3 regions of the Streptomyces fagopyri genome follow, and region 1 is predicted to be linked to each of the others. Evidence: riboswitches for the same ligand, from Rfam matches in the RefSeq annotation. Region 1 holds a riboswitch; each other region holds the start of a gene.
What was found. A riboswitch is a leader RNA that binds a small molecule or an ion and turns the genes downstream of it on or off. The one in region 1 is predicted to bind S-adenosylmethionine.

Region 1 (10,069 bases):
TGGGTCCGGAAGCCGGGATCAGACCCGGACGCCGAACTGGAACGCTCCGCCGATGGTGCTCATCGACTCGTAGCGGACGACCGTGCCGGTGCGCGGGGCGTGCAGCACCTGGCCGCTGCCCGCGTAGAGCCCGACGTGGTGCAGATCGCCGAAGAAGAAGACCAGGTCGCCGACCTGCAGATCGCTCTGCGAGTAGATGCGGGTGCCTATGGTGGCCTGCGACTCGGAGGTGCGGGGGATGGAGACACCGGCCTGGGCGTAGGCCCAGGAGGTGAGGCCCGAGCAGTCGAAGGAGCTGGGGCCGGTGGCGCCGTAGACGTACGGACGGCCGATCATGCCCTGCGCGGCGGCGTACGCGGCGCCGGCCCGCCCTGAGCCGGCCTTGCCGGGGCTGTTGAGGACCGTGCGCTCGCTGGCCCGGGTGGCACGCGACTGCTCCTCGTCGAGCGCCGCCTTCTCCTTGGCCGTCAGGGAGTTGAGGAGCTTCTGCGCGGAGGCGAGCTTGCCCTGGACTTCCTGCTTCTTCTTCTTGAGCTCGGCGCGGGTGTCGGAGAGGTCCTTGAGCTTCTCGGACGCCTCCTGACGCTGCTGGGCGAGCTCGCGCTGCTTCTCCTGGACCTTCTTCAGCGCCTCGACCTGCTGACTGCTCAGCTGGTCCATCGCGGACGCCTTGTCCAGGAAGTCGTCAGGGTCCGAGGAGAGGAACAGCGCCACGGAGGGGTCGATGCCGCCGGTGCGGTACTGGGCGCTGGCCATCGAACCGAGGCCGTCGCGCAGCTCGTTGAGGTCTTCCTGGCCGCGGGCGACGTTGTCCTGCAGGGTGCTGATCTGCTTCTGCAGCTTGTCCTGCTTCTCCTTGGCCCCGTCGAGCTTCTCGGTGGCCTTCTCCGCCTGCTCGTAGAGCGCGTCGACCTTCGCCTTGACCTCGTCCTTGCCCGGCTTCTCGCTGGGCGCGGCGTTGGCGGCGTTGGCGCTGAGGACCACGGCGGCTGCCGCGGCGGTGGTGAGCACGGTCACACGGGTGCGGCTCGGCTGCTTGGGTCGACGGTGGGACGCCACGAAGGCGAGCTCCTTCTTCCTCCAGCCGCCTGCCGAGACGCCGACGGGCGGTGCCCCTCCGCTGTCACTCCCAATGAGTGATCACCCGAGCGGAGGTTCGAGCCCAGACCCTAGTGACCTTCCTGTGATCAGTTCAAATCCAAACCTGAAAAATCTCGGTTACCGAGCGCATTCTTTGCACTCAACTCACGTGCAGTGATGTGTGATTGACACTACGTTGCGTGAAGGTCTCACCAAACAGGTCATCGCGCCCGGAGGTTACACATGGGACGTACGTGCCCTTTGAGGCGTAGGGCTCAGATCATTCCGAAGCGGCGGGTACCCCTCGGCCGACCCCGGCGAAGCCCCTTCGGCCGACCCCGCGAAGCCCCCTCGCACGACCCCGCGGGAACGCGCTCGGCCGCCCCCGGCGACACGCTCGGCCGGCCCGGCGGTACGCGCTCGACTACCCCCGCGAGAGGCGCTTCAGGAGCACCACGGAGGCGACCGGCCGGGCGCCCGCCTTGGCGATCCCGTCGGCCACCTCGCGGTCGGTGGAGACCACGATGACCGGCCGCCCGGGGGGCTCCGCGCGCACCAGCTGGCGGATCAACTCGTCCGCGGTGACCCCGGCTTTGGAGAACAGCACCCGCACCCCGCGCGGCGGCGCGAGCAGCACCGGCGCGGCCAGCTCCGCGCCGTCGAAGACACAGGTGACCTCGGCGCCGGTCTGCGCGGCGAGCTGCGAGAGCTGCCCGAGCAGCCGCAGCCGCTGCTTCTCCAGCGGCATCTGCGGATAGCCGGTCTTGGTGACGTTGTAGCCGTCGACCACCAGATGCGCCTGCGGCAGCGCGAGCAGCTGGTCGAGGATCGCGGGATCGTTCTCGGACAGCGCGCGGGCGGCGATGTCCTTGGGGGTCATCCGTCCCGGCTCCACCGCGTCCACGGTCTCGGCGGGCCGTACGGACACCGGTGGCAGGGCGAGTTCGCGCCGCAGCCCCTGCGCCGCGTCCAGCACGGTGTCCAGCAGCAGCCGGACGCGCATGTCCTCGACGCTGCGCCCCTCCCGGGCCGCCTTGCGGGTGGCCTCCAGGGCCGCCTCGGCCTCGGAGAGCCGTGTCTTGAGCCGCCGGCTCTCGCTCTCCGCCGCGGACACCTGGGCCTGCCCCTCGGCCCGCGCGGTGTCCGTCTCGGCCTGCAGCTTGCGCAGCGCGGCCTCGCCCCGCTTGACGTCGCTGAGGGCACCGCGCAGCTTGCGGTGCAGCGATTCCGACTCCTTCTTCGCGGACTCCAGCTCGGTGCGCAGCCGTTCGGTCTCGGTCCTGGTGTGCGCCCGCGCCTCGGCGAGCTCCTCACGCAGTCGCTCCAGCTCCGCGCGGCTCTCCTCGTCGGCGCGCTCGGCGTCCGCCCGCAGGGCCTCCTCGCCCGCGGCGGTCACCAGCTTCACCCAGCCCGTGGGGCGCAGCACATAGGCCGCGGCCGCCACGTCCAGCGGATCCGCGGCCGGGGGCGGCGCACCGGAGTCGAGGGCGTCGACGATCTCCGGCTGCGCCTCTCTGAGCTTCTCTCCGATGCGCTGCCGGAAGAGCGGGTCGGTCTCCAGCGCGGCGGCCATCGCGTTGCCGGCGAACTTCGCCCGCCGGTTCGGGGCGAACCGGGCGTACTGCCGCAGCTGGACCGGCAGTTCGGCGACGGTCAGACCACCGAACCCGTCGGAGACGATCTGTACGACACGGCGGCGCACGCCGTCGGGCAGCGGACGGTCGAGCACCTCGGCGGCGCCGTCGTCCGGCTCCCCGCCCGTGGTCTCCGCCATCGGTCGCTCCATCGTCCGTGCGGGGCCGCTCCCTCAGGAGCCGGCGCCCGGCCTGTCCACCAGTTCCACCTGATCCACCGCGTTGCACCAGCGACAACGCACCGACTCGATGGTCTCACTGACCACCTCGCGCTCCTCCACGCTCGGCTCACCGGCCAGGTCGAGGTGCACGTACTCGACGACCTTGGACGAGCGGGTCACGTCGAAACGCGTCAGATTGCCGCACAGGGTGCAGCGCCAGCGGGTCGCGGCGGTCGGAAGGGGAACCGTCATGTGGCAGTCGCTTTCCTTCTGGTGTCCGTGTGGCTCGTAACCCTACGGCCTGGCGGGTACTCGACGCTCGGCCGTCCACAGCGGCGAGGCACTCTGTGTGCATCGGTCCGGTTACGTCATGCTCTGCAACATGATCGGCAACTGGAGTACGACGGTCGGCAGGACGGTGCGGGCCCAGTCCGCGCCCGTGACGTACGGGCTGATCGTCGTGTGCTGCGTGATCTTCGTGATCGGCCCGGCGTCGGGGTTCAATCCGACCTACGGCACCGGGGACGCGCTGGTCGTCGCGCAGCGGGCCTACTTCCGTCGCTGGGGCGTGGTGCCCGCCGACCTGCTCAACGGGACTCCGGGCGCCCTGCTGACCCCCGCCACGGCCCTGTTCATCCACGGCAGCTGGCTCCACCTGCTGGGCAACATGCTCTTCTTCTACGTCTTCGGCGCCATGACCGAGGAACGCATGGGCCACTTCGAGTTCGCCCTCTTCTACGTCGGCTGCGGCTATCTCGCGCTGGTCGGTTACGCGGTCGCCAACTCCACCTCCGAACAGACCCTGGTCGGTGCCTCGGGAGCGATCTCCGCGGTCCTCGGAGCGTTCCTCTACCTGTTCCCCAAGGCCCGGGTGACCAGTCTCTTCCCGTTCCTCTTCTTCCTGCCGCTGCGCTTCCCCGCGTGGATCGTGCTGCCGTTCTGGGCGGCGCTGCAGTGGCTGGCGGCGGGCCGCAGCCCCTCGGGGCCCGGGGTCGCCTATCTGGCTCATCTGGTGGGCTTCTCGCTGGGCTTCCTCTACGCGTGGGTGCGCTTCCGGCGGCCGACTAGAGTGAAAGTCCCAGCAGCGGCCCCCGAGGGAGAAAACCAGCCGTGATCACCGCGATCGTGCTCATCAAGACCAGCGTGGACCGGATCCCCGAGATCGCCGAGTCGATCGCCGCGCTGGACAGTGTCAGCGAGGTCTTCTCCGTCACCGGTACGTACGACCTGATCGCCATGGTCCGGGTCAAGGCCCACGACGACCTGGCGGACGTCATCCCGGGCAGCATCAGCAAGATCCCGGGGGTCGAGGGCACCGACACCCACGTCGCGTTCCGCACGTACTCGCAGCACGACCTCGAAGCCGCGTTCGCGATCGGCCTGGACTCCTGACCCACCGCGCGGCCTGAGGGCCACCGCTCGGGGCCACGGCCCGGGAGTCACCATCCGGGGGCCGCCCCCGGGCGCCCAGCGAGGGGCGCAGGCTGACGGGCGCGGCGGGCCACGTGACCGGCCACGCCACTCACCCGGTCCCCCACTCCACCCTGCCCCGCCTCATCCGCGCCGTGACGCGCCCTCCGCGGCCGCCGGTGTCAGACCGCGGGCACGCAGCGACCGCCCTCGGTCCGGTAGCGCCACTGCGCACCGTCGCGTACGAGCTCCTTCACGGCGCGCACGAAGCGCTCCACGTGCTCGTCCGGGGTGCCGGCTCCGAAGCTGACGCGGATCGCGTTGAGGGACTTCTCGCCGGGCGCGGCCTCGGGGGCCCCGCACTCGCCCTGGGTCTGCGGGTCGCTGCCGAGGAGCGTGCGCAGAAGCGGGTGCGCGCAGAAGAGACCGTCGCGCACCCCGATGCCGTACTCGGCGGAGAGCGCGGCCGCGAAGTGCGAGCTGTTCCACCCCTCGACGACGAACGAGATGACGCCGACCCGGGGCGCGTCGTCGCCGAACAGGGACAGCACGCGCACGGCGGGCACCTCGGCGAGCCCCTCCCGGACCGTGCGGATCAGGTGCCGCTCACGGTAGACGATCCGGTCGAAGCCCTCCTCGGTGAGCGCCTTGCAGGCGGCGGCGATGGAGTAGGCGCCGATGACGTTGGGGGACCCCGCCTCGTGCCGGGCCGCGCTCTCGTGCCACTCGACATCGACGCCGCCGTCCGCGCGCCGGGCGACCTTGCGGCTGGCGCCGCCGCCGGCGAGGTACGGCTCGGCCTCGCGCAGCCAGTCGGAGCGGCCGGCGAGGACTCCGGAACCGAAGGGCGCGTACAGCTTGTGCCCGGAGAAGGCGACCCAGTCGACGTCGAGGTCACGGACGGACACCGGCCGGTGCGGGGCGAGCTGGGCGGCGTCCAGGACGATCCGGGCGTCGTGGGCGTGCGCGGCGGCGGCGAGCTCGCGCACCGGCCACAGCTCACCGGTGACGTTCGAGGCGCCGGTGACGCAGACGAGGGCCGGTCCCCGGGGATCACGGCCGGCGAGGGCGCGCTCCAGGATCGCGACGGCCTCCCCCGGGCCGCGGGGCGCGTCGAGGTACGTGACCCGCGCGTCCTGCCACGGCAGCAGCGAGGCGTGGTGCTCGGTCTCGAACACGAAGACCTGGCATTCGGCCGGAAGGGCGGCGGCGAGCAGGTTGAGCGAGTCGGTCGTCGACCGGGTGAAGACGACCTGGTCGTCCTCGCGGCAGTCCAGGAACTCCGCGACGGTCACGCGGGCGTTCTCGAAGAGGTCGGTGGACAGCTGCGAGAGGTAGCCCGCCCCGCGGTGCACGCTGCCGTAGTACGGGGCGTACGCGGCGACGTCGTCCCAGACGCGCTGGAGGGCCGGGGCGCTGGCGGCGTAGTCGAGGGCGGCGTACGTGACCTCCCCGCCGGTGACGAGCGGGACGCTCACATCACGGCCCAGAACGGGCAGCGGGGCACATACGGACCGGTCGGCGGCAACGGTGGAGACAGACATGGCGCACTCCTGTGAGAGGCAGGCGAAAGCACCGCGCGAGCGGGGGCGTACGGAGGTACGCGCGGGCGGCTCGGCGCAGGTGAGGGTGAGAACAAGAAGGGGTGTGCGGAGGCGGGGCTCTACGCCCTAGCGCATTCGCTTGCTCACAGAGGGCTCCCTCGAACGACCAGGACCCCTGGGATTCTCGAGGGGTCCGCGCTTGCCGCAGACCTCGCTGCCTACGGCCTGGTCTTCACCCGGGGCACCCCGCCACGGACGGAGGGTTGCCGGACAGCCGGCCGGGGCCTGATGGCTGTCGCTCATGACCTGATACCGCATCCTGCCACACGATCTTGCCGACGCAACCCCAGCGTCCACATACCGGTACGCGCCCCAGCCGCGGCTACCCGGCCCGTCCGTACTCGGGGGCTGCCGCCCCCGGACCCCCGCATCGGCCTCACGGGCCGTGTCCCCGATCGCCGGACGGGTCGATGGTGCGAGCCCGCGCCGGCGATCTCCAGCCCGTCCGGCGTTCGAGGACGAGTCCTTCGGGCGGATGCCGTGGGCGGGCTACGCGTTGGTGGCCGTCACCCAGCGGTCCAGGACACCGCGCGCCGCCCCGGAGTCGATGGCCCCGGCCGTCTTCACCATCGCGACCCGGAGCTGGTCCACCAGGGACGCGTCCGTCGGGGACAGCGCCACCAGCGCGGCCGCCGCGTTCAGCACCACGGCGTCCCGTACCGGCCCCGTCTCACCGTCCAGGACACGGCGGGCGACCTCCGCGTTGTAGGAGGCGTCGGCACCCCGCAGGGCCTCCACGGGCACGAGGTCGAGCCCGACGTCCCGCGGATCGAACCGCTCCTCGGTCACCTTGCCGTCCCGCACGACCCAGACCCTCGACGTCGCCGTGGTGGTCAGCTCGTCCAGCCCGTCGTCACCGCGGAAGACCAGCGAGGAGTTGCCGCGCTCGGCGAAGACGCCTGCCATGATCGGCGCCATCCGGGCGTCCGCGACACCCACCGCCTGCGCCCTCACCCGCGCGGGGTTGGTCAGCGGGCCGAGGAAGTTGAAGACCGTCCGGATCCCCAACTGCCCGCGCGCCGCGGCGACATGACGCAGCGCCGGGTGGAACTTCACGGCGAAGCAGAAGGTGATCCCGGCCTCCTCGGCGACCTCGGCCACCCGCTTCGGCGTCAGCTCCAGGTTGACGCCGAGCTTTCCCAGCACGTCCGAGGCACCGGATGCCGAGGACGCGGCCCGGTTTCCGTGCTTGACGACCTTCGCGCCGGTCCCGGCCACCACGATCGACGACATCGTGGAGATGTTCACCGTCTTCGCGCCGTCACCGCCGGTGCCGACGATGTCGACGGTCTCGCCCGGGACCTCGATCACCTTGGCGTGCTCGTACATCGTGCGGACCAGGCCGGTGATCTCCTCGACCGTCTCGCCCTTGGCCCGCAGCGCCACCACGAAGCCGGCGATCTGCGCGTCCGTCGCCTCGCCGCTCATGATCCGGTCCATCGCCCAGGCCGTGTCGTCCGCGCTCTGGTCCCGGCCGTCGAGCAGGCCGTTCAGTACGGCGGGCCAGGAACGGCCCGCCGCGATGTCGCCTCCAGCGGGGGTCACAGCACTCATATGCCGCTCCTGGGTTCGTGGACAGGTACAAGCAGGGTCCACCCTATCCAGCCCCGGGCACGGCAAAGAGCCCCCGTCCGGGCAATGGACGGGGGCTCCTGCCGTGGCGATCAGTGGGACCGGTGAGAACCGGCCAAAGGATCAGTGGTGACCGTGGCCGCTCGTGATCTCCTCGTACTCCTCGACCGTGGGCTTGGGGATCTGGCTGTTCTCCCCGTAGAAGCCCTTGCTGAGCTTGGCCCGCAGTCGCTGCGCGCCGTTCACCTTGCGCTCCACACCGTTCTCGTCGACCACCGGGCCGATCTGGGCGGGCTGGTACTGCTCGTGCGCGGTGAGCGTGTGCAGGGCCTCCTGGCCGAGCGGCTCGTGCACCTCGATGAACTCACCGTGCGGCAGGCGCTTGATGATGCCCGACTCGCGGCCGTGCAGCACCTTCTCCTTGTCGCGGCGCTGGAGGCCGAGGCAGATCCGCTTGGTGGCGATGAAGACGAGCACCGGCACGACGAAGAACGCGATCCGGACGAACCAGGTGATCGAGTTGATCGACAGGTGGAAGTGCGTGGCCCAGATGTCGTTGCCGCCACCGACCAGCAGGACGAAGTACCAGCTGATCCAGGCCGCGCCGAAGGCGGTACGGGTCGGGACGTTGCGCGGGCGGTCCAGGATGTGGTGCTCGCGCTTGTCGCCGGTGACCCAGGACTCGATGAACGGGTAGACCGCGATCGCGACCAGGACCAGCGGGAAGATCACCAGCGGGATGAACACACCCAGGACGAGCGTGTGACCCCAGAAGTTGATCTCCCAGCCCGGCATGACACGGATCAGGCCCTCGGAGAAGCCCATGTACCAGTCCGGCTGGGCGCCCGTGGACACCATGTCGGGACGGTACGGGCCGAGCGACCAGATCGGGTTGATCGAGGCGATCGCCGCGATGGCCGCGATGGCACCGAAGACCAGGAAGAAGAAGCCTCCGGCCTTGGCCATGTAGACCGGCAGCAGCGGCATGCCGACGACGTTCTTGTTCGTCTTTCCGGGGCCCGCGAACTGCGTGTGCTTGTGGTAGAAGACCAGGATCAGGTGGCCGACGACCAGGCCGAGCATGATGCCCGGCAGCAGCAGCACGTGCACGGAGTAGAAGCGGGCCACGAAGTCGCCGCCCGGGAACTGACCGCCGAAGAGGAAGAACGAGAGGTACGTGCCGACGATCGGCACGGACAGGACCGCGCCCTCCATGAAGCGGACACCGGTGCCGGAGAGCAGGTCGTCCGGGAGCGAGTAACCGGTGAAGCCGGTGAACATGCCCAGGACGAACAGCAGGAAGCCGAACAGCCAGTTGACCTCACGCGGCTTGCGGAACGCACCCGTGAAGAACACGCGCATCATGTGCACGAACATGCCGGCGAGGAAGATCAGCGCCGCCCAGTGGTGGATCTGCCGGATCAGCAGACCACCACGCACCTCGAAGGAGATGTGCATGGTCGAGTTGAACGCCTCGGACATCAGCTGACCCTGGAGCGGGACGTAGCTGCCGTGGTACTCCACCTCGTTCATCGACGGGTGGAAGAACAGCGTCAGGTACACACCCGTGAGGATGATGATGAGGAAGCTGTACAGGCAGATCTCACCCAGCATGAACGACCAGTGGTCGGGGAAGATCTTGCGCATGTTGGCCTTGGCCAGGGAGTAGATCCCCAGGCGGCCGTCGGCCCAGTCGGCCACCCGCTCACCGGCGGGCGCCTTCTCGCGCGAGCGCGAGTCGGAGGTGGTGGTAGTACTCATCCGCGCTCCCAGAAGGCAGGACCGACGGGCTCGTCGAAGTCGCCGAGCGCCTCGAGGTAGCCCTCGTCGTTCACACCGATGCGCAGCTGCGGCAGGGCATGACCGGCCGGGCCGAAGATCACTCGGGCACCGTCGGAGAGGTCGAAGGTGGACTGGTGGCAGGGGCAGAGCACGTGGTGCGTCTGCTGCTCGTACAGGGAGATCGGGCAGCCGACGTGGGTGCAGATCTTCGAGTACGCCACGATGCCCTCGTGCGACCAGGCGAGCTCGCGCTTGTCCTTGATGTTGTCCGGCTGGAGCCGGACGATCATCACGGCCGCCTTCGCGATCTCCTGCTGGAAGTCCTCGTCGTTCTCCTCGAGGCCCTCGGGCTTGACGAAGGTGAGCGAGCCGACGGCGATGTCGGAGGGACGCAGCGGCTCGTTCGTGTTCACGTTGACGAGCAGCTTGCCCTTGGACCAGATGGTGTGGCGCAGCTTGGTTCCCGGCAGCGGACCGAGGTCGCGCAGCAGCATGACGCCGGAGAGCGGGAACAGGGCCAGCGCGCCGAACATCGTGGTGCGGATCAGCTTGCGGCGGCCGAGCGCGGACTCCTTGGCACCCTGCTTGAAGTCGGCCAGGACCTTGGCCTTGACCTCGGGCTCCGCCTCGATCGGGTGACGCTCGTCGGCGATCTCCACGTCGGACATCAGGGTGCGGGCCCAGTGGACCGCACCCGCGCCGATCGCGAACAGCGCCACACCGAGCGTCATACCCAGCGCGAAGTTCAGCGCGCTGATGTGCCCGAGCGGGAAGACGAAGATCGACTTGTCGTTCGGGATCGTCACGTACGACGCGATGAAGGCCA
Region 2 (10,069 bases), 1.5 Mb from region 1:
GGCGCAGGCGGAGACCATGCAGTGGCTGCTGAGCGGCGGCGACAGCTACACCGACGACGTCGGCACGTACCACCTCGACTCGACGGAGAACGTCGACACCCTCACCTGGCTCAAGAACGAACTGGTCGGTAAGGGGCTCACCGGACCCGTCGCACCTGCCAAGCTCAACCGTGCGGACGCTTTCGCGGCGTTCGCCCGGGGTGAGGTCGGGATGCTCAACGGGCACCCCACTCTGATGAAGGCGGCGGCCGACAAGGGCGTGCGGTTCGGCATGGTGCCGATGCCGGGCGTCAACGGCAGGGCCAAGGCGACGATGGGTGTCGCCGACTGGATGATGGCGTTCAAGCACAACGGCCACCGGGAGCAGATCGGGTCGTTCCTGGACTACGTGTACAGCGAGAAGAACGTGCTCGCCTTCTCCCACGAGTACGACCTGCTGCCGGTGACGACGTCCGCGTCCCAGGCGATGAGCGCCGACACGCACGACAAGGAGTTCGCCCCGTTCCTCGGCGAGCTGCCCACCTCGCAGCTCTATCCGGTCGGCAAGACCTCCTGGGCGTCCGTCAGCGCGGACATCAAGCAGGACATCGGCAAGGCGGTCGGTCCCGGCGGAAGCCCGGCCGGGGTCCTCGGCGCGCTGCAGCGGACGGCGACCATCAGGGACAGCACGGACTGAGGGCGGCGCGGACCGGCGGCGCGGGTGTCGGTGGGCGGGGTTACGGTGCTTTCCATGACGTCCATGGAGGAGCTCGGGGCGCGGGAGCGGGCGGTTCTCGCCCTGGAGCGGCGGGGATTCGCCGGGCCGGGGGCGAAGGAGCGGGCGATAAGGGAGCAGCTCGGGCTGGCGCCCGTGCGGTATTACCAGCTCCTGAACGCCCTTCTCGACGATCCGCGGGCGCTGGCCCACGATCCGATCACGGTGAACCGGCTGCGCCGGATCAGGGCGGGGCGTCGCGAGGACCGCTGACCCGGGGGCGGAGGAAGTCCGGGTGGGTTCGGGGCGGCGCCGATAGGGTCGGCCCATGGGCAGTCATGCGGAATTCCCGGAACACCCCGAGACCACGGACACCGTTCCGACACCGGCGACCACCGCGGGAGCGGAGGGGCTGCAGGCCATCCTCGCGCGGCCCGCCCGCACCGTGATCGCACTCGACTTCGACGGAACCCTCGCCCCCATCGTCCCCGACCCCGAACAGGCCCGTGCCCACCCCGCCGCGGTCCCCGCCCTCGCGGCCCTCGCCCCGAAGGTCGCCTCCGTCGCGGTCGTCACCGGCCGGCCCGCCGGCGTCGCGGTGCGCCACGGCGGCTTCGCGGGCGTCCCGGGCCTCGACCACCTCGTCGTCCTCGGCCACTACGGCGCCGAACGCTGGGACGCCCGCACGGGCACCGTCAGCGCCCCCGCACCGCACCCGGGTGTGGCCTCCGTCCGCGCGGAGCTGCCGGGATTCCTCGACCGGATCGGGGTCTGGCAGGGCACGTGGATCGAGGAGAAGGGCCGCGCCCTCGCCGTCCACACGCGCCGCGCCACGGACCCGCAGGCCGCCTTCGAGTCCCTGCGCGAACCCCTCGCCGACCTCGCCACCCGGCACGGCCTGATCGTCGAACCGGGCCGGATGGTCCTGGAACTGCGCCCGCCGGGCATGGACAAGGGCGTCGCCCTCCTGGAGTACGTCCGCGAGGTCGGCGCCGAAGCCGTCCTCTACGCGGGCGACGACCTCGGCGACCTCCCCGCCTTCGCGGCCGTCGACAAACTCCGCTCGGACGGCGTCCCGGGCCTGCTGGTGTGCAGCGGCAGCCCGGAGGTCACGGAACTCGCGGAACGCGCCGACCTGGTCGTGGACGGTCCGGCCGGAGTCGTCCACCTGCTGAGGTCGCTGGCCGGCCTGATGGACCGGTAGCCCGGCGGGCCGTGGTGCGACGGCCTCACGCCTCCAGCGCGCGCAGCTGCTCCAGGAACCACTGCGCCGGAGGCAGGGCCGTCGCCGCCGCGGCGAGCCGCTTCGTGCGCTCGGCCCGCTCACCGGCCGGCAGGGACAGGGCCTCGTGCAGCGCCCGCGCGGTGCCGACCACGTCGTACGGGTTCACCGCGACCGCGTCCTCGCCCAGCTCCTCGTACGCCCCGGCCTCCCGGGACAGCACCAGCACGCACCCCTCGTCGGAGACGACGGGCACCTCCTTGGCGACGAGGTTCATGCCGTCCCGGATGGGGTTGACGAGGGCGACGTCGGCGAGCCGGTAGGCGGCCAGCGAGCGGGCGAAGTCGTCCTTGACGTGCAGCACGACCGGCGTCCAACCCGGCGTCCCGTACTCGGAGTTGATCTCGTCCGCCAGGGTCCGCACGGCGGCCGTGTAGTCCCGGTAGACCGCCAGGTCCTGGCGGGAGGGGTAGGCGAAGGCCACGTGGACCACCCGCTCGCGCCACTCCGGCCGGTCCTCCAGGAGCTGCCGGTAGGCCAGCAGACCCCGCACGATGTTCTTCGACAGTTCGGTGCGGTCCACCCGCACGATCGCCCGGCGGGCGCGGCCGTCGGGGCCCTCGCCGATCTGCTCGCGCAGCGCGGCCATCCGCTCCGTGACGTCCGCCTCGTGGGAGCGCCCGCGCAGGAAGTCCGCGTCCGCGCCGAGTCCGTGCACACCGACCCGGGTGGTGCCGAGCCCGCCGACGAGCGCCTCGCAGCAGGCGGTGAACGCGTCCGCCCAGCGGTGCGTCAGGAAGCCCAGCCGGTCCGCGCCGAGCATGCCGCGCAGCACCTGCCCGGCGATGTCGTCGGGCAGCATCCGGAAGTAGTCGACCGGCGCCCACGGGGTGTGCGAGAAGTGGCCGATCCGCAGGTCGGGGCGGAGCTCGCGGAGCATGCCCGGGACCAGGGTCAGGTGGTAGTCCTGCACGATCACGACGGCGCCCTCGGCCGCCTCGTCCGCCAGGGCCCGCGCGAACGCGCGGTTGTAGGCCTCGTAGGACGCCCACCGGCGGCGGAACTCCTGGTCGAAGACCGGCTCCAGCGGTGTCTGGTACAGCATGTGGTGGACGAACCACAGCACCGAGTTCGCGATGCCGTTGTACGCGTCCGCGTGCACCGCGGCGTCGATGTCCAGCATCCGCACGCCGTCCTCGCCCACTCCGCGCCGGACCGCCTCGCGGTCGCCTTCGCCGAGCGCCGAGCACACCCACAGGGCCCCCGCGTCCGGCCCGATCGCGGAGAGGCCCGAGACCAGCCCGCCCCCGCCGCGCCGGGCCTGGAGCGAGCCGTCCTCCAGCACCTCGTAGGAGATCGGACCGCGGTTGGACGCGACGAGGATCCGGTGGGTGCCGTGCGATGAAGCCGTCGAAGCCATGCCTCGAAACCTAGCCCGGCACCGAAACGCTCAAACGTTCCCGTCGGCCGTATGCGACGAAGGACACGGACCGCGGGACGGCGGGGCCGGTCGCGCCGCCCGCCGGCCCCTCACCAGGGGCCGGGCTCACGCGGCCCTGCGCTTCACGTACTCGGAGATTTCGGCCATCGGGGGGCGTTCCTCCGTGTCCACCGAGTACGTACGCGGCTCGAAACCGTCCTCGCCCCGCTCGAACTGGGTGAGGGACGGCCGGATGAGATGCCCGCGGGCCAGCCGGAGCTGCGCCGTGCGGTAGATCGCGGCGGACATCCGGCCCAGCGCCTGCCCGTCCTGGTGACGGTGCTTGCGCTCGCCGACGTCGACCTGGGCGAGCGCGTCGAGGCCCACCAGGTGCAGGGCGTCGACGAGCATGCCCAGTTCGACGCCGTAGCCGACGGGGAAGGGCAGCTGTTCCAGCAGCGAGCGGCGGGCCGCGTACTCACCGCCGAGCGGCTGGACGAAGCCGGCCAGCTGGGGCCAGTGCATGTTCAGCAGCGGGCGGGCCATGAGTTCCGTGACGCGACCGCCCTGGCCCGCGGCGCCGGCCAGCGGACGGTCGTACATCCCCTTGACGAGGTCCACGTCCGGCTCGGTGAGCAGCGGACCCACGATCCCGGAGACGAAGTCCGACGAGAACTCCCTCAGGTCCGCGTCGATGAAACAGACGATGTCCCCGCTCGTCACGAGGAGCGACCGCCACAGGACCTCGCCCTTGCCGGGCACGGCCGGGATGCGGGGCAGGATCTCGTCCCGGTGCACGACGCGCGCGCCCGCCGCGGCGGCGACCTCCGACGTGCGGTCGGTCGAACCCGAGTCGACGACGACGATCTCGTCGACGAGGGGCACCTGACGCATCAGGTCGTCGCGGATGACGGCGACGATCTCGCCGACCGTCTCCTCCTCGTTCAGCGCGGGCAGCACGACGCTCACCGTGGAGCCCGAGGCGCGTTTGGCGGACATGATTCCGTGCAGCGGACGATCGGCCACGGACCAGGAGCGTGTGCTCAGCCAGCGCTCGACTTCCTTCAGCACAGTCTGCGGCTCCTCACTGTCTGATCACCCGGTGTCCCCCGGTGTGATCCATCTCGCGGTTCGGACGACTATCTCAACTGTCCTGGCCTTCGGTTACAGTCTTGAACAACGCGGATGACCATCGCATGTCGTAGATCATCCCGAATTGAAGACCAACAACCGAATACCGCTCATCCAGAGGGGCAGAGGGATACGGCCCGATGAAGCCCCGGCAACCCTCCAGCCGGTCTCGTACCGATCATCGCTGATCGCGTCGCGGGGCTCCCGGCTCGGGAAGGTGCCAAATCCGTCTCACGGCGAAGTGCGTCGTGAGGAAGATGAGGAGAAAGGGCCTCGCCTCCATGGCTGCGCAGACTGTTGCAAGCACTCCGGACACCGTGACCTCCGCGAACCCGGCCGATTCCGCGCGATCCGTCGATCTGGGTCCCGCCGCCGCGCTCACCTGCCGCGAGTGCGGCCACCGGGTGCCGCTCGGCCCGGTCTTCGCCTGCGAGGAGTGTTTCGGACCGCTGGAGATCGCCTACGACTTCTCGGCCTACGAAACCGAGGAACTGCGGGCGCGCATCGAGGCGGGCCCCGCGAACATCTGGCGTTACGCGCCGCTGCTCCCCGTCCCGGCCGACGTCGCCGGCAAGCCGAACATCAACCCGGGCTGGACCAGGCTCGTCCAGGCGGACAACCTCGCCCGCGAGCTGGGTGTCGACCCCGGCCGGCTCTTCGTCAAGGACGACTCGGGCAACCCGACGCACTCCTTCAAGGATCGCGTCGTCGCCCAGGCCATCGAGGCGGCCCGTGCCTTCGGCTTCACCACCCTCTCCTGCTCCTCGACCGGCAACCTCGCCGGCGCGGTGGGTGCCGCCGCCGCCCGCGCCGGCTTCCGCTCCTGCGTGTTCATCCCGCACGACCTGGAGCAGGGCAAGGTCGTCATGGCCGCGGTCTACGGCGGCGAGCTCATCGGCATCGAGGGCAACTACGACGACGTGAACCGCTTCTGCTCCGAGCTGATCGGCGACCCGGCCGGTGAGGGCTGGGGCTTCGTCAACGTCAACCTGCGGCCGTACTACGCGGAGGGGTCCAAGACCCTCGCGTACGAGATCTGCGAGCAGCTCGGCTGGCGGCTGCCCGACCAGCTCGTCGTGCCGATCGCCTCGGGCTCCCAGCTGACCAAGGTCGACAAGGGGCTCCAGGAGCTGATCAAGCTCGGTCTCGTCGAGGACAAGCCCTACAAGATCTTCGGTGCGCAGGCCGAGGGCTGTTCGCCGGTGTCCGTCGCCTACAAGGCCGGTCACGACGTCGTACGGCCGCAGAAGCCGAACACCATCGCCAAGTCGCTCGCCATCGGCAACCCCGCGGACGGCCCGTACGTGCTGGACATCGCGCGGCGGACGGGCGGGGCGGTGGAGGACGTGAACGACGAGCAGGTGGTCGACGCGATCAGGCTGCTGGCGCGCACCGAGGGGATCTTCGCCGAGACCGCCGGTGGGGTGACGGTGGGCGTGGCCAAGAAGCTGATCGAGAACGGACTGCTCGACCCGACGCTCACCACGGTCGTGCTGAACACCGGTGACGGCCTCAAGACGCTGGACGCGGTGGCCGGTACGGGACTGACCGCGACCATCCGCCCCAGCCTGGACTCCTTCCGCGAGGCCGGCCTCGCGTAGCCGCCCGGCCGGGGAGGTCGTTCTCCGGCCACGGGCCCGTGGGAAGCCGGGCGCGCTGCTTCGCGCGCCGTGCCCCTGCCGGGGCGCTCCCCAGCCGTACCCCAGAATCCGACCGGGAGGTCATCGCATGAGCGTCAACGTCCGCATCCCCACCATCCTGCGCACCTACACCGGCGGCCGGTCCGAGGTGACCGCCGAGGGAGGGAACCTCGGCGAGGTGATCTCCGACCTGGAGAAGAACCACACGGGCATCGCCGCGCGCGTGCTGGACGACGAGGGCAAGCTGCGCCGGTTCGTCAACGTGTACGTCAACGACGACGACGTCCGCTTCGAGCAGGGCCTGGAGACGGCGACGCCGGACGGCGCCGGCGTGTCGATCATCCCGGCCGTCGCCGGAGGCTGACGGGCGGTTACCCACGGTGAGATCATTACCGTGGGTAATGCCAATCACCGAGAGTTCATCGAATTGCCCCCTCCGCGAGAGAAGCGGAGGGGGCAATTCTGTATGGTTGAGCACGGTACAGTTGGGGAACCGGCTTCGTTTTCCATGCCGGGTGCATATGAGTTCACGTCCGGCCTGCGGCAAGAAGTAGCCAAAATGCCCGGCGTTTTTGAGCCTTATGCGGCCTTTATAGGGCCCGAGTTGCCCTAAATATTCGCGAATTCTCCCTATATTCCCGATCGGCCGTGCCCAGAATTCTCGTCCGATTGACCTGTTGCAGACGGCAGTTGGACAGATACATTCAGCCGCGGTCGACGCGTTCCGGCGCACACCCCCAATCCGTTGGGGGGTGGAGGTCTGACCCGGGCCCGCGAAGTGCGGTCCTGTGCAAGGGCCAGTAATAGGGGAGTTAGGCATGGCTCAGGGCACCGTCAAGTGGTTCAACGCGGAGAAGGGGTACGGCTTCATCGCGGTCGACGGTGGTGCGGATGTTTTCGTCCACTACAGCGCGATTCAGATGGACGGCTACCGCACCCTGGAAGAGGGTCAGCGGGTCGATTTCGAGATCTCGCAGGGCCAGAAGGGGCCGCAGGCGGACATGGTCCGGCTCGCGACCGGCTGAAGCACGCGCCGACTGACTGTTCGACGTGACGAAGGGCTCGTATCCCTCTGGGGTGCGAGCCCTTCGGTATGCCCGTGGGCCGGTCGGGGGCCCGCCCGTGAGCCCTCCGCGGCCGGTCCGTGAACCCTCCGGAGCCGGTCCGGGAGTCCTGCGGGGGCTGTGCCTGGCCTCTCCCGGGACATCCGCGCGACCTCTTCGGGGCGCTCGCGCGACCCCCTCCGGGGGGCGGTCCCGGCTCCCGTGTTCACCTGGGGATCCACCCGAGTCGCTTGCACTCGGCAGGGGCGAGTGCTAATCATTGCGTTAGCACTCTGAAGGTGAGAGTGATAACGAAGGACCGGGTCGGTGAGGCCCGCAGGCCAGGTGGTGCAAGGAACCACGGGGCAGGCAGGCCGTCCGTCGCGGGCGCCAGCGCGGTCCGGAGCACCTCCCCCAGCGCTCGACTCCGCTCGGGCAGGGGGGACCCCCATCCGTCCTGGGAGGACCACTTCACATGGCCAAGATCATCGCGTTCGACGAGGAGGCACGGCGCGGTCTCGAGCGCGGGATGAACCAGCTCGCCGACGCCGTCAAGGTCACCCTTGGCCCCAAGGGCCGCAACGTCGTCCTCGAGAAGAAGTGGGGCGCCCCCACGATCACCAACGATGGTGTTTCCATCGCCAAGGAGATCGAGCTCGAGGACCCGTACGAGAAGATCGGCGCCGAGCTGGTCAAGGAAGTCGCCAAGAAGACGGACGACGTCGCCGGTGACGGCACGACCACCGCGACCGTTCTCGCCCAGGCGCTCGTCCGTGAGGGCCTGCGCAACGTGGCCGCCGGCGCCAACCCGATGGCCCTCAAGCGCGGTATCGAGAAGGCCGTCGAGGCCGTCTCCGGTGCCCTGCTCGAGCAGGCCAAGGATGTCGAGACCAAGGAGCAGATCGCTTCCACGGCCTCCATCTCCGCCGCCGACACCCAGATCGGCGAGCTCATCGCCGAGGCGATGGACAAGGTCGGCAAGGAAGGCGTCATCACCGTCGAGGAGTCCCAGACCTTCGGTCTGGAGCTCGAGCTCACCGAGGGTATGCGCTTCGACAAGGGCTACATCTCGGCGTACTTCGCCACCGACATGGAGCGGATGGAGGCGTCGCTCGACGACCCCTACATCCTCATCGCCAACTCCAAGATCGGCAACGTCAAGGACCTGCTCCCGCTCCTGGAGAAGGTCATGCAGTCGGGCAAGCCGCTGCTGATCATCGCCGAGGACGTCGAGGGCGAGGCCCTGTCGACCCTGGTCGTCAACAAGATCCGTGGCACCTTCAAGTCCGTCGCCGTCAAGGCGCCGGGCTTCGGTGACCGCCGCAAGGCCATGCTCGGCGACATCGCCATCCTCACGGGCGGCGAGGTCATCTCCGAGGAGGTCGGCCTCAAGCTGGAGAACGCGGGCATCGACCTGCTCGGCCGCGCCCGCAAGGTCGTCATCACCAAGGACGAGACCACGATCGTCGACGGCGCCGGCTCCGCCGACCAGGTCGCCGGCCGGGTCAACCAGATCCGCGCCGAGATCGAGAACTCGGACTCGGACTACGACCGCGAGAAGCTCCAGGAGCGCCTGGCGAAGCTGGCCGGCGGCGTGGCCGTCATCAAGGCCGGTGCCGCCACCGAGGTCGAGCTCAAGGAGCGCAAGCACCGCATCGAGGACGCCGTTCGCAACGCGAAGGCGGCCGTCGAGGAGGGCATCGTCGCCGGTGGTGGCGTGGCCCTGCTCCAGGCTTCCTCGGTCTTCGAGAAGCTCGAACTCACGGGTGACGAGGCGACCGGCGCCAACGCCGTGAAGCTCGCCCTGGAGGCCCCGCTCAAGCAGATCGCCGTCAACGGTGGTCTCGAGGGTGGCGTCATCGTCGAGAAGGTGCGCAACCTGCCCGTCGGCCACGGCCTCAACGCCGCGACCGGTGAGTACGTCGACATGATCGCCGAAGGCATCATCGACCCGGCGAAGGTGACCCGTTCCGCGCTGCAGAACGCCGCCTCCATCGCCGCGCTGTTCCTCACCACCGAGGCCGTCATCGCCGACAAGCCGGAGAAGGCCTCCGCGGCCGCTCCGGGCGGCATGCCGGGCGGTGACATGGACTTCTGATCCGCTCCGGCTGATCACTGTCCTGACGTTCCGAGGGCGGTACCCCTGTTCCCAGGGGTGCCGCCCTCGGGCGTGTCCGGGGTCACAGAAGGGTCCCGGTGGGTGCCGGAATGCGGCGCCGGGCCCGGCCGTTGAGGGGACGGGTGGTTGATGCGCATGCACATACCGTGCGGAATGCGTGTCAGTCGCCCGTCTGCTGACCGACCGACCTCTCCGAGGAGTCCCGTACGTGACTGCCAACGCCGCCTCCCGCGCCGCCGAGATCCTCTCCCGCCCCGTCGCCCTGAACGGCCTGACCGTCCCGAACCGGATCGTGATGGCACCGATGACCCGGCAGTTCTCGCCGGGCGGCGTGCCGGGCGAGAACGTCGTCGGGTACTACGCCCGCCGTGCCGCCGCGGGCGTCGGCCTCATCGTCACCGAGGGCACCTACGTCGGCCACGAGTCGGCCGGGCAGAGCGACCGCGTCCCGCGCTTCCACGGCGAGGAGCAGCTCGCGGGCTGGACGAAGGTCGCGGACGCGGTGCACGCGGCGGGCGGCACGATCGTGCCCCAGCTGTGGCACATCGGCATGGTGCGTGAGGCGGGCCAGCCGCCGTTCGCCGACGCCCCGCCGGTCGGGCCGTCCGGTCTGACCGCCGAGGGCGCCGAGGTCACCGGCAGGGCCATGACCCAGCGGGACCTGGACGACGTCATCGAGGCGTTCGCGAAGGCGGCGGCCGACGCCGAGCGCATCGGCTTCGACGGCGTCGAGCTGCACGGCGCGCACGGCTACCTGCTCGACCAGTTCCTGTGGTCGGGCACCAACCGCCGCACCGACG
Region 3 (10,069 bases), 6.4 Mb from region 1:
CGGCCACGCGCTGGAGGTCGATGTGGGGCCGGCCGTGGAGGAGCACGGCACGCGGTACAGGTGTCACGAGAACCACCTCCAAGTCATCGCCTTCGACAAGGACAACGGCACGGCTATGCCGTTTCTTCCAGGACAGCGGCTGCGGTCTGCCGTACGAGTGAGAAGGCGGTACGGCGGCGCAGGGTGAATCCGATCGATTCATACAGCCGGATCGCGTTCGCGTTGTCGGCCCTGGCATGCAGGAAGGGCCGCTCGCCACGGTCCTTGATGCCGGCCGCGACGGCGCGGACCAGGCGGGTGGCCAAACCCCTACCGCGATACGCCGGGTCGGTGCACACGGCGCTGATCTCGGTCCAGCCGGGTGGATGGAGCCGTTCGCCGGCCAAGGCGATCAAGCGGCCGCGGTGGCGGATGCCCAGATAGGTGCCCATCTCGACGGTGCGGAGCAGATAGGGCCCGGGTACCGTGCGGGCGACCAGGTCGAGGATCTCGGGCACGTCCTCGAGGCCAAGCCGTACGGTCTCGGAGTCGGGCTCCGCCCGCAGGCCGGTGTCCACGAGCTGGACGCCGTATCCGGTGCGCACCACCTTCCAGCCCTCCGGCGCCTCGGTGACGCCCCGTACCGGGGCGGTGCCGCCAGGGCCGACGAGCGCGGCGAGGTCGTCCCAGGCACGAGGGTCGTCCTCGTCGGAGACGGCATGGAAGGGAGCGACGTCTTGGTGATAGCGGGCGGCGTGACCGATTCGTTCGGCGAAGTGGGCGTGGGGGCCGGTGAGCGCGGCCCAGGCGGGGTTGTCCAGGATGTGCGAGGACTTGGCGTCGAGGGCGGTGACGGACATGGTGTGGCGGTCTCCGGGGTGCGGCTCGGTATGTCCGGCGAGCGGGGAATCCATCCTGGGGCAGCGGCGGAGTCCCCGGCAGACGGTGGTCAGGAGTTGTCGAGCGGCAGGCCCGGCGGGTTGACCTCGGACTTGGCGGCGGCTTCGTTGGCGAGGTCGTACGCCTTGAGCCACTCTGCGTACTGACCGTTCTTGATCAGGTAGTTGATCGCGTCAGCGAGCGGCTTGGCGAGTCCGCTGTCCTTCTTGGCCGTTGCCGCGATCAGGCCCTGCAGGCTCGCGCCCGCACCGGAGTAGGTGCCGGCGGTGCGGGTGGCGTTGGGCGTGCCGGCCACCTGACGGTTGTGGTAGGCGAAGCCGGGGTTGGGACCGAAGGAGGCGTCGATCTTGCCACTGTTCAGGGCGAGGTAGGTGCTGGGGCTGTCCTGAAAATACTTGACGGTGAGCTTCTTGCCCTCCTTGGCCAGCTTGTCCTTCCACTCCAAGAGGATTCTCTCCTGGTTGGTGCCGGAGGCGACGGCGATCGTCTTGCCGTCGAGGTTCGCGTAGTTGCCGTCGAAGTTCCAGGTGCTCTTCTTGGGCACGATGAAGGCGAGGTTGTCCTGCCGGTAGGAGGCGAACTCGTACTTCTTCTTGCGCTCCTCGGTGTCGGTGACGTTGGAGAAGGCCACGTCGACCTTGCCACTGTCGATGCCGACGAAGAGGTTCTCCCAGGTGGAGTTCTTGACCTCGGCCTTGAGCCCGAACACCGCGGCAACCAGGCGGCCGAGGTCGGGCTCGGAGCCGGTGAGTGTCTTCTGGTCGTCGCCGACGTACGCCAGCGGCGGGAAACCGGAGGGCAGGGCACCGATGCCGATCTCCAGCCTGCCGCTCTTCTTGACGGCGGCGGGCAGCTCGGCACTGATGGATGTGACCTCGGAGACCTTGATGGTGGTCTGGGTGGCGGCGCCGTTGGAGACACGTCCGATGACGACCTCGCCGGACTTGGCACTGTCGGTGGTGGTGGCCGCGTCGCTGTTGCCACCGCAGGCGGCGAGCCCGCCGGCCAGGGAGGCGACGGCGGTCGCCGCAGTGATGCCGCTTGTCAATCTGCGTCGGGTGAAGTGCGTGGCCATGGCCGTTCCTTGTCGCTGAAGTTGATGAGGGTGGCGTGCGGGGGTTGGGGTGTCGTAGGGGATGTGGCGAGTCAGAGGACCTTGCTGAGGAAGTCCCTGGTCCGCTCTTGCCTCGGCCTGTCGAGGACCTCGGAGGGTGGACCCTGCTCGATGATCTTGCCGCCGTCGATGAAGACGACCCGGTCGGCGATCTCGCGGGCGAAGCCGATCTCGTGGGTGACGATGACGAGGGTGGTGCCGCTGGTCGCCAGGTCCTTGATGACGGCGAGGACCTCACCGACCAGTTCGGGGTCGAGGGCGGAAGTGGGCTCGTCGAAGAGGATGACGCCGGGCCGCAGGGCGAGGGCGCGGGCGATGGCCACGCGCTGCTGCTGGCCGCCGGACAGTTGCCTCGGGTAGGCGCCGACGCGCTCACCGAGGCCGACCCGTTCGAGGAGCGTCTTGGCCAGCTGCCGCGCCTCGGGCCTGCCGAGCCTTCCGGTGGCGACCGGGGCGATGGCCACGTTGTCGAGTACGGTCAGGTGCGGGAAGAGGTTGAAGTTCTGGAAGACGAAGCCGATCCGGCCGCGCTGGGCGAGGATGGCCCGCTCGCTGATCTCCTTGAGCCGCTCGCCCTGCCGCTTCACACCGATCAGCTCGCCGTTGACACTGACGTAGCCGATCTCGGGCTTCTCCAGGTGGTTGATGACCCGCAGCAGGGTGGACTTGCCGGAGCCGGAGGGGCCCAGGATGACGGTGACCTCGCCGGGGCGGACGGTCAGGTCGATGCCGTCCAGTACCCGGTGGGTGCCGTACCACTTGTGCACGTCGTGGACCTCGACGGTGGCGGCCGCGACGTCCGCCACGGTCTCGAGCGTCTCGGCGGTCATACGGCGGCCTCCCGGCGGATGCGGTCCCGCAGGTCGGATAGGCCGGTGCGGAACGTCTGCAGAGGCGTCGGCGGCAGGCCGCGGGTGGCACCGCGGGCGTAGTGCCGCTCGACGTAGAACTGGATGACGGAGACGACGCTGGTCAGGATCAGGTACCAGGCGGTGACAACCAGCAGCAGCGGCACGATGTCGCCGGGATAGGTGGCGCCCATCGTCTGCGCGGAGCCGAACAGGTCGAGCAGGGACACGTAGAAGACCAGCGAGGTGCCCTTGATCAGGCCGATGAGCTGGTTGACGTAGTTCGGGACGATCGAGCGCAGCGCCTGCGGGAAGACGATTCTCCGGAACTGGTAGCTCTTGGGCAGCCCGAGTGCCGCGGCCGCTTCGTGCTGGCCCTGGTCGACGGAGAGGATGCCGCCGCGGACCACCTCGGCCGCGTAGGCGGCCTCGTTGAGGCTGAGGCCGATGACGGCCACGACCATGTCGGTGCCGAGTCTCGACTCGTCGAAGGAGAAGAAGGCCGGCCCGAAGGGAATGCCGACGCTCAACGTCTTGTACAGGGCGCTGAAGTTGTAGAGGAAGATCAGCACCACGATGAGCGGGACGGAGCGCAGCGCCCAGACGTACGTCCAGCTGACCGCGCGCAGCACCGGGTTCTTCGAGAGGCGGCCCAATGCGAGCACGATCCCGCCGGCAAGACCCAACACCGCACTGTAGGCGGCGACTTCGAGGGTGATCGCCAGGCCGTCGAGGATGGTGGGGCGTAGAAACCAATAGTTCCAGCGGTCCCACTGGTAGAAGGGATTGGTGACCAGTCCGTGCACGAACTGGGCGACCAGGACGAGTACGACCGCGGTCGCGATCCAGCGTCCGGGGCGCCGCAGCGGCAGAACTCGCTGAGCGGTGAGGGGCTTTGACGGTTCATCGGCGGTGGACGTCTCGGGAAGCGTGACGGTAGCGCCAGGGGGTTCACTCACGGTGGGCTCCGGCTGGATCGGACGACACCCCGGATGGCACGGCGGCATGCGCCGGCGAGGCACCGGGGGCGGGGAGGACGACGGAAAACACCGCGGCGGCAGTGTTCGTCAGGAAGTACGGGGGCTGCGGAGAAGTGTCAGCCCCGACAGAGGGCGCGACCCGGGGCGGTACACAGCGCGCTGTTCACGCGGAGCAGATCGACGGCACGATCGGCGACCAGCAGATTCACGTACGGCGGTACGCAACCCTGGGAGCGGCGTGCGGCCGTCCTGGGAACTGCGTACATGACCTCACCGTCACCGTTCCGCCCCTGAGGGCCTCGCGCTTACCGAAACTTCATCGGCCGGGTCGTCACCTGGGGCACCCCACCGCGGTGGGAGGGTTGCCGGTCAGCAAGCCAGGGCTTGTCGCTGACGCTCATGACCGTTCTGGCCAGTAGTTAAGGCAACGGCCCGGACATTTGTCAACGCCGGTCCAGCAGGTGGAAAGGCCAGCGGGCAGTGTAGGCCGTCCGGTCCAGGATGCGAATGGCCGCTCCGCCGGCCGCCAGGACCTGGCAGCAGCCCGGTGGTGGTAGTCGATAGCATCGCGAGGTCGAGGTGGGCGGCCGACGGAAGGGCTGTCCTGGACTTCAACGCGCTGCGAACCTGCCTGCGCCTACACGGACATGGCCACCTGTCCGCTGCCCCCGGCCGTGGACCGGCTGCCGGTGGCGATCGAGGCCGGCCAGAGAATCCCCCTTGGGCGGAGCGGTTCCTGAGACGGACCCGGTGCCGGCCCGACCGGCCTTGCGGGGCCTCGCTCTGTGGCATTGACGTACGACAACAGCCCTCCGTACGATCCCCAACGGCATTGAGTGTCAGCGTCAAGCCCTGGCTTGCTGACCGGCAACCCTCCCGCGCGGTGGGGTGCTCCAGGTGAAAGCCCGGCGTGGATCATCGGCGATCCACGCAAGCGCGTGGCCCCATGAGCGGGGTCGGAGATGGGGAGGGGCAGCATGCGGCACAGCGGTGACCTGACAGCCTCCTTCGCCGTCGTCTCGGTGTTCTCCCGGTTCTCGCGTCGGCGCCACATCGATCTGAAGCGCTCGACCAGCTGTCTCTGTCAGGTCTGAGGAGCCTTCTTCCGGTCGGCTGACATCCGTCGGCGGCCTCGGCTCTCGTCCCTCCTCCCCCTGCCACCGATGTCGGTATCGGGGGCATCCACCTGACCGTCCCCCTCCGCGCAGCGCTCCCCCGTCGCCGGCGTCGCGCCGACCGGGGTCGAACGCCCATGTACGGCCGTGCCCAACTGGACACCCCGTGCCTGGTGACACGAGTTGGAGAAGCCTTCTGTGACCGCACTTCCGGATTTCAGAACCCCCCGATGGGCCACGCTGAGCGCCCTCCTCACCACCAGTGTCCTGCTGACCGCCTGCGGATCCAGCGGCGAAGGCTCCGATTCCGGCAGCGGCCGGGCAAAGTCCGGCGGCACCCTGACCTTCGCGGTGGGTTCGGACGCCGGCTGCGTCGACCCGCAGCAGGTCGCCAGCAACGAGACCATCTACTCGGTCCGCCAGATCGTGGACTCACTGACCGACCAGGACCCCGAGACCGGCAAGATCGTGCCGTGGCTGGCGAAGAGCTGGGACGTCAGCTCCGACGCCACGACGTTCACCTTCCATCTGCGCTCGGGCGTCACCTTCAGCGACCGCTCGAAGCTGACCGCGCAGGTGGTCAAGGACAACTTCGACGCGGTGCCGAAGCTCGGCGTCCTGGGAGCACTGGCCGAGGGTTACCTGAGCGGCGTCAAGAGCACCACCGTGATCGACCCGCTCACCGTCAAGGTGGCCTTCAAGCAACCCAACGCCCAATTTCTGCAGGCCACTTCCACGCACTCGCTGGGCATCGAGTCGTCGGCGAGCGTGAAGAAGACCCCGCAGCAGAGGTGCAGCGACGGAGTCGTCGGATCCGGACCGTTCGTGCTGAAGCAGTACGTGCAGAACCAATCGATCACCCTCGCCAGGCGCACCGGATACGCCTGGGGTTCCTCTTTGTGGAGCAAGAAGGGCGAGGCCTACCTCGACAAGCTGGTCTTCAAGGTCGTGCCGGAGGCGGGCGTACGGGCCGGCAGCCTCCAGTCCGGCCAGGTGGACGCCATCAGCAGTGTCGGCAAGGCCAACGAGGCAGGGCTCAGGGGCAGTCAGGTCGCTCTCCAGCGCCGGGCCAACCCGGGCGTGGTATTCGGCCTGGCCTTCAACAACTCCCGTCCAGCTCTCAAGGACGCCAGAGTGCGGCAGGCGATCCGGTACGCCATTGACCGGAAGCAGATCGCCGACACCGTTTTCCCGACCGGCACCCGGGCCGCGACCAGTGTGCTCGCGCACACGACGCCCGACTACACCAGCCTCGCCTCGAACCTCACCTTCGACGCGGCCAGGGCGAAGTCGCTGCTCGACCAGGCCGGTTGGAAGTCAGGCAGCGACGGTATCCGCACCAAGGGCAGCAGGAAACTCGGCCTGACCATCAACTGGATCCCCAATGCGGCCACCAACCAGCCCGCGCTGGAACTGATCCAGCAGCAGCTCAAGTCCGTCGGCATCGACGTCGTCCTCAAGCAGCTCCAGGTCACCCAGCTGGCCCCGACACTTCAGTCGGGCGACTACGACGCGGCCTGGAGCAACGTCACCCGGGCCGACCCGGACATCCTCCGCAGCTCCTTCTCCACTCAACTGGCCAACTTCTACCGCGTACCGGCCGGTGACCTGGACGCCGCACTGTCCGCACAAGCCGCGACCACGGACACCGCCAAGCGCAAACAGCTGGTGGCCCAGGCCCAGGAGTCGATCGTGCAGAACGCCTACTACGCGCCGGTGGTGGAACTGCAGACCCAGCTGGGCGTGTCGAAGAAGGTGCACGACCTGGACTTCGACGCCTCCAGCCGGATCCAGCTGCACGACACCTGGATCGGCTAGACCGTGCGCCGGTATGTGATCAAGCGGCTCGCGCAAGCGGTTGGGGTGCTGTGGGCGGCCTACACGGTGTCTTTCCTGGTGCTCGACTACCTGCCGGGCGATCCGGTGACGGCGATGGCCAGTGCCGGGATGGACTCGGGGCAGGTCGACCCGGAACAGATCGCCGTACTGCGGCACGAGTACGGCTTCGACAAGCCGGTGCTGGTGCAGTACGCGGAGTATCTCAGCCGGGCGGTGCGTGGGGACTTCGGCGACTCGGTGTCCACCGGCAGACCGGTGACCTCGACGCTGGCCGACGCGCTGCCGCAGACGCTCCAGCTGACCGGGGCCGCACTGCTGCTCGCGGTGGTCCTCGGCGGAGGGGTCGCGGTGGTGGCGACATACACCGCGCGGCGCTGGCTGCGGCAACTCCTGCTGTCGCTGCCGCCGCTGGGAGTGTCAGTCCCCACGTTCTGGGTGGGCCTGCTGCTCGTCGAGGCGTTCTCGTTCCGGCTGCACTGGTTCCCGGCGTTCGGTAACGACGGGCTGCGGGGCCTGGTCCTGCCCGCCCTGACCCTGGCGGTCCCTACCGGCGCGCAGGTCGCTCAGGTGCTGGCCAAGAGTCTGCTCACCGCGCTGGACCAGGCCTATGTCGAGACCGCGCGCGCCAAGGGCGCCGGGCGTTGGCGCGTACATCTGCGGCACGCGCTGCGCAACGCGTCGCTACCCGCGCTGACGGTCGTCGGCCTGCTGGTCGGGCAGTTGATCGCCGGCTCGGTGGTCGTCGAGACGGTGTTCTCGCGCGACGGTCTCGGACGGGTCACCGCCGCGGCGGTCACCGCACAGGACATTCCGCTGGTCCAGGGGGTGGTGGTGTTCGGGGCGCTGATCTTCGTGGCGACGAACCTGGTCGTCGACCTCGTCCACCCGCTGCTGGACCCGCGGATCGTGGTGGCCTCGGGCGGAAAGGCGGCCCTCGCATGAGTCAGAGCCTTGCCGACAGCACAGCCGACGCGGCCGGTACAGCACTCGGCCCGGCCCGGCCGCCCGAAGCGAGATCGGGGCCGGAGCAGAAGCGGCACGTGGACCTACGGCGGCTGCTGCGCTTCGTGCTGCACCGCCCCGGTCTGCTGTTGTCGGTCGTGATCGTCGTACTCGTGGTCCTGGCCTCCTTCTCGCCGGGCCTGTTCACCTCGCAGGACCCGCTGAAGGGGCTGCCGACGGAGAACTTCCGCGGCCCGAGCGGCAGTCACTGGTTCGGCACCGACGAACTGGGCCGTGACGTCTTCTCCCGCGTGGTGCACGGCGCCCAGCTCTCCCTGAAGGCGACGCTGATCGCGGTACTGGTGGCGTTCGTGGTCGGCGGGCTGCTCGGAGTGGTCGCCGGGTTCGTGGGCCGCTGGGTGGACGACGTGCTGATGCGGTTCGTGGACGTCCTGCTGTCCATTCCCGCGCTGTTCATGTCCCTGGCGATCGTCACCGCACTCGGCTACGGGACCGTGAAGGTGGCGGTCGCCGTCGGCATCGCCAGCGTCGCGTCGTTCGCCCGGGTGGCACGCTCCGAGGTGCTGCGGGTGCGTCAGGCGGTGTTCGTGGAGGCGTCTCGGGCGAGCGGGGCCCGCTGGTACTCGGTCCTCGGCCGGCATGTTCTGCCGAACGCGGCGGGGCCGGTGATCGTCCTGGCCACCCTGGACTTCGGCTCCTCCATCCTGGCCGTGTCTGCACTCAGCTTCCTCGGCTACGGGGCGCCACCGCCGGCCCCGGAGTGGGGCACGTTGATCTCCGACGGCCGCAACTACCTGGCCAACGCCTGGTGGCTGACCACGCTGCCCGGCCTGGCGATCGCCGCGACCGTGCTGGCCACCAACCGCATCGCCCGGGCGCTGGACGGCGAATGGTCCCGGCAGCGATGACTGACGAGAGCGAGAACGGTGAGGACGTGACCACACCACTGCTGGAGATACGCGGGCTGTCGGTGTCGTACCGCACCCGGGGCGGCACGGTGGCGGCCGTGCGGAATGTCGACCTGGACGTATGGCCCGGCCAGGTGACCGCGGTGGTCGGCGAGTCCGGCTCCGGCAAGAGCACCACCGCGCACGCCATCACCCGGCTCCTGCCGGGCAACGGCGGCATCGACGCGGGCACCGTCCGCTTCGGCCGGCACGACCTCGCCACTCTGTCGGAAGCAGAACTGCGTACCGTACGCGGGGCACGGATAGGGCTGGTCCCCCAGGACCCGGCCGTCTCCCTCAACCCGGTCAAGCGGATCGGCGAGCAGGTCGCCGAGGTGCTGCGCATCCACGGCCTGGCGACCCGCCGATCGGCTCCCGCCGAGGCGGTTGCCGTCCTGAGCCGGGCCGGGCTACCCGACGCGGCCGTCCGGGCTCGGCAGTATCCGCACGAACTGTCCGGGGGCATGCGGCAACGCGCTCTGATCGCCATCGCCATCGCCGCCCGCCCCGAGCTGATCATCGCCGACGAACCCACCAGCGCACTCGACGTCACCGTTCAGCGGGTCATCCTCGACCATCTCCAGCGCCTCACCGAGGAGTCGGGGACCGCGGTCCTGCTCGTGACCCACGACCTCGGTGTCGCCGCCGACCGGGCACAGCGGTTGGTGGTGATGTCACAGGGCAAGGTCGTCGAGACGGGTCCCACCCGTGACATCCTGGCCGACCCGCAGGACGACTACACCCGGCACCTGCTGGCCAGTGCCCCGAGCCTGGCCACCGCCCGGCCCCGCGTCCCAGTCCACATCCCCGTGCCGAAGACAGGGCCCCTGGTCGAGGTACGCAACCTGGTCAAAGAGTTCGGACTGCCCCGCACCGGCGGCGGGCCCCGCACCCTGCGCGCCGTCGACGACGTCAGCCTCACCCTCCACCGGGGGCAGACCCTCGCCCTGGTCGGCGAGTCGGGCTCGGGCAAGTCCACCACCGCCCGTCTGGTGCTCCGGCTCGCCGAACCGACCGCCGGACAGGTCCTGTTCGACGGCACCGACGTCACCGCCGCCAAGGGCGCCCAGGTCAGAGAGCTGCGCCGACGTGCCCAGCTCGTCTACCAGAACCCGTACGCCTCTCTCGACCCGCGCTCCTCCATCGGCGAGGTGATCACCGAGCCGCTGCGCGCCTTCAAGGTCGGTGACCGCGCCTCGCGGCTCGCCCGGGCCCGCGAACTACTCGACCGGGTGGCGCTCCCGGCCGCGACCCTGCGACGCCGACCGGCGGAGCTGTCCGGCGGGCAGCGGCAGCGCGTGGCGATCGCCCGCGCCCTCGCCCTCTCCCCCGACCTGGTGGTGTGCGACGAGCCGGTCTCCGCGCTCGACGTGTCCGTGCAGGC

Region 2: another riboswitch for S-adenosylmethionine. It lies ahead of thrC (threonine synthase); the one in region 1 lies ahead of GFH48_RS28785 (aminotransferase class V-fold PLP-dependent enzyme).
Region 3: another riboswitch for S-adenosylmethionine. It lies ahead of GFH48_RS01330 (amino acid ABC transporter permease); the one in region 1 lies ahead of GFH48_RS28785 (aminotransferase class V-fold PLP-dependent enzyme).

What each region holds. Positions count from the first base shown of each region.
Region 1 covers NZ_CP045643.1:6,668,028-6,678,096, reverse strand. Annotated here, with positions in the region: gene GFH48_RS28810 (C40 family peptidase) at 19-1,059, opposite strand; gene GFH48_RS28805 (NYN domain-containing protein) at 1,505-2,854, opposite strand; gene GFH48_RS28800 (hypothetical protein) at 2,888-3,127, opposite strand; gene GFH48_RS28795 (rhomboid family intramembrane serine protease) at 3,258-3,989, shown strand; gene GFH48_RS28790 (Lrp/AsnC family transcriptional regulator) at 3,986-4,267, shown strand; gene GFH48_RS28785 (aminotransferase class V-fold PLP-dependent enzyme) at 4,468-5,829, opposite strand; SAM riboswitch class IV at 6,020-6,136, opposite strand; gene trpD (anthranilate phosphoribosyltransferase) at 6,379-7,443, opposite strand; gene qcrB (cytochrome bc1 complex cytochrome b subunit) at 7,585-9,222, opposite strand; gene qcrA (cytochrome bc1 complex Rieske iron-sulfur subunit) at 9,219-10,069, opposite strand, start outside.
Region 2 covers NZ_CP045643.1:5,145,886-5,155,954, forward strand. Annotated here, with positions in the region: gene GFH48_RS22210 (ABC transporter substrate-binding protein) at 1-676, shown strand, start outside; gene GFH48_RS22215 (DUF3263 domain-containing protein) at 740-967, shown strand; gene otsB (trehalose-phosphatase) at 1,023-1,898, shown strand; gene GFH48_RS22225 (alpha,alpha-trehalose-phosphate synthase (UDP-forming)) at 1,924-3,336, opposite strand; gene GFH48_RS22230 (glucosyl-3-phosphoglycerate synthase) at 3,463-4,407, opposite strand; SAM riboswitch class I at 4,575-4,731, shown strand; gene thrC (threonine synthase) at 4,749-6,068, shown strand; gene GFH48_RS22240 (MoaD/ThiS family protein) at 6,196-6,471, shown strand; gene GFH48_RS22245 (cold-shock protein) at 6,926-7,132, shown strand; gene groL (chaperonin GroEL) at 7,626-9,248, shown strand; gene GFH48_RS22255 (NADH:flavin oxidoreductase) at 9,478-10,069, shown strand, end outside.
Region 3 covers NZ_CP045643.1:287,590-297,658, forward strand. Annotated here, with positions in the region: gene GFH48_RS40030 (putative leader peptide) at 1-202, opposite strand, end outside; gene GFH48_RS01315 (GNAT family N-acetyltransferase) at 114-839, opposite strand; gene GFH48_RS01320 (transporter substrate-binding domain-containing protein) at 929-1,954, opposite strand; gene GFH48_RS01325 (amino acid ABC transporter ATP-binding protein) at 2,026-2,823, opposite strand; gene GFH48_RS01330 (amino acid ABC transporter permease) at 2,820-3,800, opposite strand; SAM riboswitch class IV at 4,118-4,226, opposite strand; partial or broken gene GFH48_RS01335 (DUF1684 domain-containing protein) at 4,405-4,561, shown strand; SAM riboswitch class IV at 4,650-4,764, shown strand; gene GFH48_RS39860 (putative leader peptide) at 4,799-4,915, shown strand; gene GFH48_RS01340 (ABC transporter substrate-binding protein) at 5,135-6,754, shown strand; gene GFH48_RS01345 (ABC transporter permease) at 6,758-7,717, shown strand; gene GFH48_RS01350 (ABC transporter permease) at 7,714-8,646, shown strand; gene GFH48_RS01355 (dipeptide ABC transporter ATP-binding protein) at 8,628-10,069, shown strand, end outside.